DNA from 3 places in the Gracilibacillus salinarum genome. Region 2 is predicted to be linked to each of the others. Evidence: riboswitches for the same ligand, from Rfam matches in the RefSeq annotation. Region 2 holds a riboswitch; each other region holds the start of a gene.
The links. A riboswitch is a leader RNA that binds a small molecule or an ion and turns the genes downstream of it on or off. The one in region 2 is predicted to bind S-adenosylmethionine.
Positions count from the first base shown of each region.

Region 1: another riboswitch for S-adenosylmethionine. It lies ahead of MUN87_RS17745 (acetyl-CoA C-acyltransferase); the one in region 2 lies ahead of MUN87_RS19635 (5-methyltetrahydropteroyltriglutamate--homocysteine S-methyltransferase).
Region 3: another riboswitch for S-adenosylmethionine. It lies ahead of MUN87_RS21740 (alpha-hydroxy-acid oxidizing protein); the one in region 2 lies ahead of MUN87_RS19635 (5-methyltetrahydropteroyltriglutamate--homocysteine S-methyltransferase).

Region 1 is NZ_CP095071.1:3,777,701-3,781,987, reverse strand. Features, by position in the region: gene MUN87_RS17750 (acetoacetate--CoA ligase) at 1-710, opposite strand, end outside; gene MUN87_RS17745 (acetyl-CoA C-acyltransferase) at 713-1,870, opposite strand; SAM riboswitch class I at 2,064-2,176, opposite strand; gene MUN87_RS17740 (ASCH domain-containing protein) at 2,258-2,608, opposite strand; gene MUN87_RS17735 (cupin domain-containing protein) at 3,052-3,534, opposite strand; gene cydS (cytochrome bd oxidase small subunit CydS family protein) at 3,618-3,716, opposite strand; gene MUN87_RS17730 (cytochrome d ubiquinol oxidase subunit II) at 3,728-4,287, opposite strand, start outside.
Region 2 is NZ_CP095071.1:4,178,711-4,182,997, reverse strand. Features, by position in the region: gene MUN87_RS19645 (8-oxoguanine deaminase) at 1-419, opposite strand, end outside; gene MUN87_RS19640 (HAD family hydrolase) at 513-1,178, opposite strand; SAM riboswitch class I at 1,455-1,556, shown strand; gene MUN87_RS19635 (5-methyltetrahydropteroyltriglutamate--homocysteine S-methyltransferase) at 1,643-2,743, shown strand; gene MUN87_RS19630 (SDR family NAD(P)-dependent oxidoreductase) at 2,756-3,520, shown strand; gene MUN87_RS19625 (Na+/H+ antiporter NhaC family protein) at 3,550-4,287, shown strand, end outside.
Region 3 is NZ_CP095071.1:4,687,265-4,691,551, reverse strand. Features, by position in the region: partial or broken gene MUN87_RS22530 (hypothetical protein) at 1-43, opposite strand, end outside; gene MUN87_RS21750 (glutaredoxin family protein) at 218-472, opposite strand; gene MUN87_RS21745 (L-lactate dehydrogenase) at 721-1,683, opposite strand; gene MUN87_RS21740 (alpha-hydroxy-acid oxidizing protein) at 1,815-2,732, opposite strand; SAM riboswitch class I at 2,806-2,912, opposite strand; gene acsA (acetate--CoA ligase) at 2,925-4,287, opposite strand, start outside.

The sequences.
Region 1 (4,287 bases), 400 kb from region 2:
CAGCTTATCGCACCATCCGTAATATCTGTCGTAGTCACTACATGCTGTATACTATCCATCTGTGCTGCTATATCCTCGACTTTAGCAGAAATATCAAATGGTTTTCCTTTATATTGATAGTGAAGGTGAGCAATCAATACTTTCGGCTGCACTTGCCCAATTCGATCGATAATCCCTTTTGCACCAAAATCCGGTGAGCAAGACGTCCAGATTCCTCCAAGGGAAGCAGTTGCCAATAACGCTACAAGGCCGTCAATATTATTCGTTGTAACACCTGCTACACGATCGCCCTTTCTCACACCTAATTGTCTTAAACCATGTTGCGCTTTAGCCACTTGCTCGCTTAGATCTCGAAATGTGATCGCTTGGGTCACACCTGTTTCGTCTGCCTGATAGGCTGCTATGTTGTCAGGATTAGCGCGCAGGACATTTTCTGCAAAATTAAGCGATGCATCTGGAAAAAAGACCGCATCCGCCATGGAAGCTGCTGCAGTGTAATATCGATCGCCCTTTTCTCCAATGATACCAGCGTAATCCCATACAGCTGACCAAAACTCCGCAATATGAGTGATCGACCAACGGTGCAGTCTGTCATATGGAAATAACGGCTGATCAACAAACTCGGCAAATGCTTTTAGATGGGACTGATCCGTATCATGCTGGGAAGGTTGCCATAATACTCGGTTATGCGTTGCAATTTGACTACTCATGATCATTCTCCTTTCGTTTGCACTTCAATTAAAATCGCTATTCCTTGACCACCGCCGCCACATAATGAAGCTATTCCTTTTCCACCGCCACGACGTTGTAATTCTTTAGCTAAGGTTAAAATTAACCGAAACCCTGTTCCACCTAGTGGATGCCCAATCGCGATTGCTCCACCGTTAACATTCACCTTATCCATATCAATGTTAAGCGCATGACAGCTTGCAATAACCACACTTGCAAAAGCTTCGTTTATCTCAAATAAATCAATATCGTCAACCGAGAGCTGTTGTGCTGTTAACAGCTTCTCTACCGCATCAGCTGGTTTTGTTTGCAAACTGGTATCCGGACCTGCTGTTTCTGCCCAACCAGTAATCGTTGCAAGCGGAGCAAGACCTAATGCATCAGCTTTTTCACTAGATGTGACGATACCGATACTCGCTCCATCCGTCATCTGTGATGCATTCCCTGCCGTAATCGTGCCCCCCTCTGCAAAGGCAGGTTTCAAGTTTGCTAGTTTTTCTGCCGTTGTCTGCGGACGAATACCCTCATCTTCCTCTAACAAGCCGGGAATTGGCAAAATCTCATCTTGTAAATATCCTTTGGTCCGAGCTGAGGCTGCACGCTGTTGAGAGAGAGCGGCGAAGTGATCCTGCTCCTCTCTGTCAATGCCATATTGGTGATTTGCCTGTTCCGTCAGTGCTCCCATCGATTGCTCACTCAACGAACACCATAAGCCGTCATGTATTAACGTATCTGTCATGGCTTGATGCCCAAACTTTTTAACATGCTTCGCTATCGTATAAGGTGCATTCGACATGGAATCAAACCCGCCGACGATATAAGTTGTACCTTCCTGCAACTTAATTCTCCGTGTCGCATCAATGACAGACGCTACTCCCCCTAAACAAACATTATTCAATGTAATAGCAGGAGTATCGCTGCTTATTCCAGCCTTATATGCTACTTGCCTTGCAGGGTTTTGGCCTTGCCCTGCCTGAATGACTTCCGCTAACAGCACACCATCAATCGGTGCTAATTCAGGATATTTTTCATGCAAGTACTTCACTGGTTCACTTGCTAATTCAGTTGCTGAATAGGATGATAGTGCCCCATTCCATTTTCCAAAAGGTGTTCGTATTCCGTCTATAAGTACAATCGACATTCTGTATTCACCCTCTTAATTTTTTACTAGCTTTATAGTTTTTTGAACATATCAAATATTCTGATTTTTAAAGTTGCTAAAAGCTTTTCATACAGATCGCACGAGTCAACGACTAAGCTCTCCACTAAAATTTTTCTGCATATACAAAAATCTCCCTACCTAGAGATAGAGAGATTCAACTTGCTACTATAACTCCTTATCTCTACTAAGTATAGTGACTTAGTTGGATTTGGCACCTGTATTAAGCAATGCTTAATGGTTGCCGAGGCTTCAAAGGGCCATTCCCTCCACCTCTCTTGATAAGACAAGATCCTATTAAGTTAACGTTTTGATTATTGATAACTTTAGCATGTTTTGTCGTTATATGTCAATGGCAGAATGACACCATTAATCAACGGCACTAAACTCGTGTACCCACACCTTCATTTTTGGTCCCCATGGCATTCCAGGATGAAGTGCTAAAATAGCTTGTTTGTATGCTTCTAAATTACCAAAGCCTTCACGTTTAGCATCCTCATCTGTAATCATTCCAAGTGACTGCTGATACACTTTATCGACACGGAAATGATGGTCTTTCAAAGTCATTACCTCTCCAATATCTGCATATCGGCCATTTCGTCTTGTTGCCGTTTTTTCTCCATTAATCACTTTTTCTACATCTGCTTCTATTGTAACAAGACGATCAATTGTACATGTTTTTGGTGGCAACTGCTGGTGCGAGTTATGTTGATTACTCATCATATATCTATCCTTTCTATATCCAATAAAAATAATTAGTCTATATAAAGCAGTGGGCGTTTTTGACCCTCTATGATTGCTAGCGAAACTTATCAGGAAGTTATCGTCCGTTTATCCCCCACTTAGCTTCTTAATTTACCTCTCGAATTTTGATATGGGGATAGTAGCGCCGTGATAAGAATAAATCAGTGTTTTGCGCAGAATACTTCCCTTCTTATTCTATCACAGCACCAGAAGCTATTCATCTGGGTAAACTTAATAAATACTGAACATTTCGTGTCAAAATCGTTATGTATGGAATTGGGACAACAATTAAGGGGCCAGATACTACTTCTTATCTATTCTCAAATCGTCTGCCATATAAAGATTTTAACTTTGATTACTCATATATTTATCCTAATAAAGCAAGCTGCCAAACTCAAGTTTGACAGCTTCATTATCTGTTATTCCGCTCGCATGGCGCTTTGTTTTGTTTGGTGTACGGTGCCATATGGATGCTCGGGCGGGGCGTAGATCGAATATAACTTTAGCGGTTCATATCCGGTGTTGACAATATTATGCCATTTTCCCGCTGGTACCATTATTGCAAAATCATCGCCCACATATTGCTTATAATTCAAGTAATTCTTTTCGTCTCCCATCATGACCATCCCTTGCCCTTGTTCAACCCGAAGAAACTGATCTGTATCAGGGTGTACTTCTAAACCAATATCTTGCCCCACACCAATACTCATTAACGTCACTTGCAGGTGTTCCCCAGTCCATATCGCTGTTCGATAGTTCTGGTTCTGTTTCGTAGCTTCGTCTATATTTACTACATATGGCTGCCCACCATAATCAGCTGAATGATGCTGTTGCTGTACAGGTCGATAATAATAGCCAGGGTAGAAGTTATGGTAATAATAAGGTTGATAATACACGTCCATTCTCCTCTCCTTATACCTTTCTCTCCATCCTATGCAATAAATCGGATAGGCGTAAGTAAGGAATAAAAAGAAAAGCTTATTATTCAAGAAGCATCTTTATCCCGAGCTGCCCACCAGAAGACGAATATAAGCGCTACGATAATAATCAGGAATGGTGCAACAAAAATCAGAAATTCATTCATCTTTTTTCCTCCTATACATGATGATTCTTCTTACCTGTTACATACTCTTTGTTAAACAAGAACAGTCTTAGCAGTAAGTGAAGGGAAGGTAGCAGCAGCAGAAAACCTAAAATAAACGCAATAATTAAAGCCGTTGCCATTGCTTCATTAGTAAACCCATCGTATAAGGTCAAGTGTGGATACAACAAATAAGGTCGATGTGACCAGCCATAACCAAGAAAAGCAATAAAAAATTGTGCTACCAGCATACAAAAGGCAAGTGCGTATTGACGTTTCATTAAAATCAGCCAAAAAGTTCCGATAAACAATAGACCTGATATGAGAAAAGCCCACCATATGTCAACGATATTCTCAAAATGTTCAGGATTGTGCGCACGAAGCTCAACAATAATCCCAAAAGCAGTTATCATGGTCGGGAACGCCCAGATGAGCGCGTATTTACGCATCAGACCCGTTGCCTCCTCATCTCCTGCATGCTTGGCATACCAGGTAAGAAACACGGAAGAAATATACAAAACAGATGTAATCGCGAGAAAAACGATGCTCCACGTTAATGGACTGTAAAATAATT
Region 2 (4,287 bases):
TCATCGATCAACTCACCGCTCACAGAATTAGGAAACACATAAAAATGATCGGATACCGTAGTACAACCGCTTTTTAATAGTTCTCCCAACCCAACCATTGCACTTAAATAGACGTCTTCGGGACGAAGGTAACGCCAAATATCGTACAATGTGATCAACCAATCAAATAATTCGACATCCTGAGCACGTGGAATATTCCTGGTAAAAGTTTGATAAAGATGATGATGAGTATTAATCAAACCGGGAAAAATGATCTTCCCTTTCGCATCTATCACTTTATCTGCGGTTTGGTATGGAATATCCTCACCGATGGCAATAATCTCCTGCCCCTCAATATACATACTTCCGCCTTCGTATTGGTTTCTGTCATTGTCCATTGTTATAATATTTCTCGCGTTCTTAATTAAAAGAGAACTCACTGTATCACCTGCTTTGTTTATTTTTAGAATAAATTAATCGTGAATTGCTTATTTTGTCATTGTAGTGATAACACCAGTATAGGTAAAACCGTGTTATCCCAACTTATTGTCAATGATGATTGGTAAGATTTCCTTCAGGTCATCCACCGCCCAATCCGCAGAACACGTTCTCCATCCTGCGTCCTTTTTCCAAATAGCTTGCATACCAATACGCTGCGCTGCCAGCACATCATTTTCCGGATGATCGCCAATGAATATACTTTGATCAGGCTGTACATGTAATTGCCCCAGCGCTTTTTGAAAAATACGAGGATCTGGCTTTTTCATTCCTTCCCACTCGGAAATCAGGATCGTATCAAAATAATGTTCAATTCCTAGTGCTTTTATATTGTCCAATTGGAACTGTCCTTTACCATTTGAAATAATAGCTAGTGCGATACCTCTCTGTTTTAAATGATCCAACGTTTCTTTCAGATGAGCAAAAGGTACACAGCTGAACTGGAACTGGCTGATATAATCTGCAAGCAATGCTTCTGAGCTTAGACCCGTTATCTCGAATTCTTCTACCATCTGCTGGTAGACTTTATCCTTCCAGACATAGCCCCTGTTGTCTAATTCAATGAACCTTATAATATAGGAATCTTTTGATAAGTGATGTAACGAAGCTAGTCTTTCGTATTGATTCGTAATAAAATGCCGTACTGAAGCATCCCTATTTAACAATGTACCATCTAAATCAAATAAAACAGCCTTGATCATGTCAACTCCCCCTCATTACCACTAAGCTGCTAGCTAGCATTACATATTCCATATTATAGGAACACATCTTCATGTTCAGCTTGATTACTTGGATGCCTGCATTTAACCTGCCAATCTGATATAATTTGGCTCCTAATTACCTTCATTGTACAGCGAACAGTTATTTTTTTCCACAAGGGACAGGTGGTCTTCAAGTACTATCTTAAAAATTTTTAACTTGACGTTTGTCGAATTTTAGGGTAAATTTAATTTTATTAATTTCATATTTTACGATATTTCTTATCAAGAGAGGTGGAGGGACTGGCCCTTTGAAGCCTCGGCAACAGCTGTTATCAGCATTGTGCCAATTCCAGAAGCGTTATGCTTAAAAGATAGGAAGAGTATTTGAACATTGTTTAATGACCTCTCCTTCTTAAAGGAGAGGTTTTTTTATTTCGCAAAAACTAATTAGGAGGAAATAAATTATGACCATTTCTATTCACCCACCATTTAAAGCAGATCATGTAGGAAGTCTTTTGCGACCTGCCAATCTGCTTCAAGCAAGAAAAGATTACAAAACTGGCAAGATCACTGCCGGTCAATTACATGACATCGAAACACAAGAATTAAAACGTATCGTAGATAAGCAAATAGAAGTTGGCCTTCAAGCAGTTACGGACGGAGAGTTCAGAAGAGATTGGTGGCACATTGATTTTCTGGAGCACCTCAATGGAATCGAAGGATATGTTCCGGATCAAGGCTTTGATTTCGAAGACGAAGAGACAGAACCATACAATGTTCGTAATATTGGCAAGATCTCATTTAATCAAGATCACCCTTTTCTGCAAGACTTTAAAACATTTAATCAAATTGTAGACGGCCGTGCCGTTGCTAAGCAGACGATCCCGAGTCCTAATCAATTATTATATGTTGGCATGAGAAATCCTGATATTTATCCAGATATCGAAGCATATGCCGATGATATTGTGAATGCCTATCGTGATGCACTTGCTGCTTTCTATGAAGCAGGATGCCGTTACATTCAATTAGATGACGTTTCGATTGCTGGTTTTGTTACGGAAAATGACTTTATTTACGACCATGCTTATTCCATGGAACAATTATTTGATCTGTCTATAAGAATGGTGAATCGTGTACTAGAAAATAAACCGCAAGATTTGTATGTCACCACTCATTTGTGTCGAGGAAACTATCGATCTACTCACGCATTTTCCGGTGCCTATGATAAAATTGCCCCTCGTCTATTTGCCGAAGAAAAAGTCGACGCCTTTTTCTTAGAATATGATGATGAACGCTCTGGTACATTTGAAGCGTTGCAGCACATTCCCGCTGGCGGACCAAATGTCGTGATTGGTATCTTTACTTCTAAAAAAGGAGAACTAGAAGATAAAGACGAAATGAAAGCTCGTATCGAAGAAGCAAGTCAATTTGTTCCAAAATCACAACTGTGCATCAGTCCGCAGTGCGGATTCTCATCCACACATCACGGGAATAAATTAACCGAACAGCAGCAATGGGACAAGCTCAAATACGTAGTAGATATAGCAAAAGAAACACTGGAATAATGGAGTGATCACATGTATGCGATGGATTTAACGAATAAAATAGCGATTGTAACCGGAGGTACTAGCGGTATCGGAAAAGCAATCGTCGATGCATTTTTGGATTGTGGTGCCAAAGTGGCGGTCGCCGATATGGCACCACCCGCGACCACGGAGTCTGAACAGTTCTTTTACCAGCAAGTAGATGTGTCTGATCAAAAACAAGTAACAACTATGGTAGACAATGTTATAGCGCACTTTGGCCGAATCGATATTCTCGTAAACAACGCCGGCATTTCAACGATGGATTACTTTGTTGATATCAATGAACAAGACTGGGACAAAACAATGGATGTCAATGCGAAAGGTGTTTATATGTGCATGCAAACTGTCGCCAGGAAGTTACAGCAACAAGGAGAAGGTGGTAAAATCATCAATATCGCCTCCCAAGCTGGCAAAAATGGCTACCGTTTAATGGGCAGCTATGTTGCTTCGAAGCACGCTGTCCTTGGCATGACAAAAGTAGCTGCTATTGAATTAGCGAAGGATCAAATCAATGTCAATGCAGTCTGCCCAGGCATTGTAGAAACTGAAATGAAGAAAAAAGAACGAGTCATTGGTGGAAACTTACGCGGAGTAGATGCTGCAGCGATACAAGCGGAAGATCATTCGCAAGTACCACTCGGACGAACAGCAGTACCGGCAGATATTGCAAATGTAGTTGTTTTTCTCGCATCCAATTACGCTAATTACATGACTGGTCAAGGAATCAACGTGACCGGTGGTATGACAATGCATTAACTTAACTAAAAATGAAGGGGGCATTCATCATGTCTAACAACAAGGGGAATATAACGGCACTTGCCCCGTTATTCATCTTTGTCTTATTATTTATTGGAACTGGCATTATCTCAGGTGATTTTTCCAATATGCCGTTAAATGTGGCAGTTATTATTGCAAGTGGGATTGCCTTAGCGATGAACAGAAAAGAAAAACTTGCTGATAAAATTGATATATTTACGAAAGGCGCTGGCCATCCGAATATTATGCTGATGGCTGTTATTTTCGTATTAGCAGGTGCCTTTTCCCAAACAGCTAAAGGGATGGGGGCGGTCGATGCTACCGTCAACCTAGGATTATCCTTAATTCCTAGTAATCTATTAATGGTAGGATTGTTTATTGTTGGCTGTTTTATCTCGATCTCAATGGGGACGTCGATGGGTACTGTTGCAGCGTTAGCGCCGATTGGGATTGGTATCGCAGAACAAACTGGTATCCCTTTAGCATTAGCAATGGGAACAGTTATTGGCGGTGCAATCTTCGGTGATAATCTGTCGATGATTTCTGATACAACCATTGCTGCCGTTCGCACACAGAAAACAAAGATGAGCGATAAGTTTAAAGCGAACTTTTGGATTGTCCTACCCGGGGCACTCGTCACAGCTATTATCTTATGGATTGTAACATCTGGTGAGCAAATCGATGCCCTTGGAGATTATTCCTATCAATTTGTGAAAATACTTCCGTACCTCACCGTTCTGATTGCCGCAATTCTTGGTGTCAATGTA
Region 3 (4,287 bases), 510 kb from region 2:
GCAGTCTTTCGATTTGCTGCAGTATTTTGTATCTCTTCTGCATAACATCCAATAAGTCAGGGAACAATTTTTCTTGTATTGCTAACAAATCCTTCAATCGGAAACGCTCCTTTATACTCTACCGGGGGATTTTTGTCCCTCCTAGTCGCATTCCGTCCCACTCAGAACAAAAAAAATTAACTTCCGTAAATAATTGTATCAAAAGCTTCACCTGTGCTCAACTATTTTCTGAATTATTTTTCGATAATAGATAGTTTTCGACAGTTTGGATGTCGATTATGCCCGTGTCGATGACCGTTTCTTGATCTTTAAGGACTGGGATCATCAGGTGGAAAGCTTCTAACAACTCATCTTCATTATAAATATCGACTTCTTCTATTTCAAACAAAAAATCCTGTTGCAGCATTTCTAATATATGGTAAGCATCAGTGCACAAGGAACAGTGTTCTTTTCCGTATAGTGTTAATTTCATCTTTGCACTCCTTTCTGAGGGGGAACACATTTATTATTATCAAATAGCATATCGTCCGGCCAACCACTTTGTGTCTTGCGTAGTTGGCCTATGGTAATCGTACAGAAGTCCGAAGAGTAAATTGATGCATACGGGTAACACGATGCATTATCTGCTCATTACTTTAACTGTGTACTTCTACCTTTAATCTTCCCTCTACTATAATAATGTTAGAATAAACCGTCATTATTCACCAGCTGTTCAGTTTATCACTTAATGGCGTTCAATCCGACTTTGAGCATTTCTCGTAAAACTTTTGCAGATTGGTGTAATTGTTCTGCTTCTTTGTCGCTCAATCTTAACTCCATTACTTCCCGAATGCCATTTTCATTTAATATAGCTGGTACGCCTAAATAGATATCCTCTAATCCGTATTGACCATCTACATAGGCAGAAACGGTTAATACAGCATTCTCATTATTTAATATCGCACGGGTCAGACGGACTAAGCCTAAACCGATTCCGTAATAGGTTGCTCCTTTTCGCTCAATAATATGATAAGCAGCGTCACGAACATTCTGGAACAGCTCAGTCATTTCCTGGTGATGATATAAATCATCAATCCCAGCATATTGAGACAATGGAACGCCACCAATCTGAACATGACTCCACACTGGCAATTCTGAATCACCATGCTCTCCCATAATGTAAGCATGTATATTACGAGCATCGACTTGAAAATGCTCTCCTAATAAATATCGGAATCTAGCCGTATCCAAAATGGTTCCAGATCCGATGACCCGTTCCTTCGGTAATCCTGAGATTTCTCGGGTAATCTGAGTTAGAATATCAACAGGATTTGTCGCAATCACGAATATACCCTTAAAGTTTGAATCCATAACGCTGTTAACAATGCCTTTAAATATACGAGCGTTCTTGTCGACTAGGTCCAATCTTGTTTCTCCAGGTTTTTGATTTGCTCCTGCTGTAATCACAACTAAATCTGCATTATGACAATCCTGATAACTCCCAGCTTTAATTTTCATTGGGTTACCAAAAGGCATACCATGATTCAGATCACGTGCTTCCCCCTCTGCTTTATTCTCATTAAGGTCAATCAAGACTAGTTCATTGACTACACCTTGATTTAATAATGCATAAGCATAACTGGTTCCGACGAAGCCTGTTCCGATTATAACTACTTTTCTTAATTTCGTAGTTTGATAAGTCATCACAAACCACCCTTTCTCAACAAACCTTTTTTTAACTACATTCCCCAATATATAAGCACAACAAAATGGGATATAGTTCTACTTATACTATATCCCATTTGAGCCATTGATGATATGATATTTTATAACAATTATGTGAATAGTTGAGCAATCACTTCTTCTACACCCGGGACACCAGATGTTGACAAACCATGAATGTAACTTCTCTGTACAGAAACGGCATCTGCACCAAGATGCAGATACAGATCAAGGGCTTCTTTAGTGTTTACCTCCGTTTCGATAATAATGCTAAGATTCCCACCTACCACTGTTTTCACACGTTCTAATAAATCAATATTGGCATGACTTATATTAGTGAAAATGATACCTTCTACTTGCTGCTGTAACGCAACTCTTACATCATCAATGGACAAATCACCATAAATAAATACTGGAAGATTTGTAAATTGTTTAATATATCTGATGTCATCCCATGTAACATGACGATTTTGATACTCATTTGCTACTTGCTCTGCTATCGATTGGTTATTATGATGATTTTTTTTCGCAAAAATCGGATCCACTACAAAATTGGTCGTACCTCTCGCCTCTTTATCAGCAGTCTGATGGACGACATCATTAGATAAAGAAACGACGATGGCTTGGTAGCCGGCTAATTCTGCACGTTGAATAAAGTGCTTTGTCAAATCACGATCATGAAACAGATGTGCCTGAAACCATAACTCACTTCCCGGCACTGCATCTGCGATATCCTCTATACTGTAAGAAGAGTGGCTGCTGACTATAAACGGAACACCTTGGTTCTTTGCTGCAAGAGCTGTTGCCAGTTCACCATCCTCATGAAAGTAGGTTTGCGCACTTACAGATCCTAAAATAAAGGGTGATATATTGCCATTTGCCTCTGTATTTCGATGTAATATAAAAGAAGTAGAATGAACCTTCTGTGACGTAATTTCTTCTAGAAACAGTTTGGAAGATTGGGTAAGCTGTTGCTCCGCTAATTTCTCCAATGCTGTTACTTTGCTTTTTTTAACCGTTGCTTTTGCCATTTTTTATTCCTCCTAGTTGGTTCAGGGAAACAAAAAGCCCCTCTTATATTGGAGGAGCAGATGTATTATCTCCCTCTTATTATTCAAACAATGTGTTTGCAGGATTTAGCACCTTTTAAGCGGATCACTTAAGGTTGCCGGGTTTCATCGGGCCAGTCCCTCCACCTCTCTTCATAAGAGTATCTATATGATTTAATTTGTCACTTTAGTAGCTCTTTCTATTTCGAGTGCTTTTAACTTTCTTCTTAAAATTTTTCCACTGATTTTCGTCTTCGGCAATTCATCCATTACTTCTATCTCTCTTGGCGCAGCATGGGCAGATAAATGACGTCGTACAAACAAGCGAATTTCTTCCAGTAATGCATCAGTTGGCTCGTATCCCGCTCTGAGAGAGATAAATGCTTTCACTAACTCTCCACGTAATTCATCTGGCTTTCCGATAACCCCAGCTTCTTCTACGGCAGGATGCTCAATTAATTTACTTTCTACTTCAAACGGCCCAATCCGTTCCCCTGCTGAGTTGATCATATCATCGTTACGACCTTGGAAGAATACATAGCCTTCCTCATCCTGTAAGGCTAAGTCGCCTGAAATATACCAGCCTTCATATTGGAAATACGACTGGAATTTATTTTGATTACCCCATATTTCCTTCATTAGACCTGGCCAAGGCGTACGGACCGCCAATTGACCAATTTCTCCACTCGGCAGTTCCTTACCTTCTTCGTCCAAAATCCCGACTTCAACACCAGGAAAAGCACGCCCCATCGATCCAGGTTTAATTTTTTCTGATGGAAGGTTTACGATTAAATGTCCTCCTGTTTCAGTCATCCACCATGTATCATGGATTCGAACGTTGAGGCTGTTCCATGCCCACTGAATCACTTCAGGGTTTAACGGTTCTCCGACGCTTAACACGTGTCTCACCGAAGACAAATCATACTTTTTATATAGATCTCCTTTAGACAAGAGCATTCGAAAAGCTGTTGGCGCACTGTACCAGATCGTTACACCTAACTCTTCAATTAATGCGTACCAATTTTCTGCGCTGAATCGACCACCTTGAATCACAACCGTCGCCCGATTTAATAATGGGGCGAGCAAACCATACACACTGCCCGTTACCCAACCTGGGTGAGACGTACACCAATAAACATCATCATCTTTAATATCCAAAACCCACTTACCGGTTACAATATGATGCTGTATGGACCGGTGTGCGTGCAATACCCCTTTCGGTTTTCCTGTAGATCCACTCGTATAATGAATGATCAGGCCATCTTCCCAATCCAGCCATTCAGTATACGGTTCTCCTTGGACTGGCTTTAATGGCTCTTCTTCAATATCTTCTACAAACAAAACGGTTTCTAATGATGGAATATCTTCTCTAGGTACACGTTTCACTAGATCCTGATCAGTAATTAGCAGGGTGCCCTCACAATCATTGATACGATCTCGTACGGCCTCTTCCATAAAGGCTTCAAAAAGAGGACCAGCTATTGCACCGATTTTGATCGTTGCTAAAATAGCAAAATAACACGCTGGTGTCTTAGGA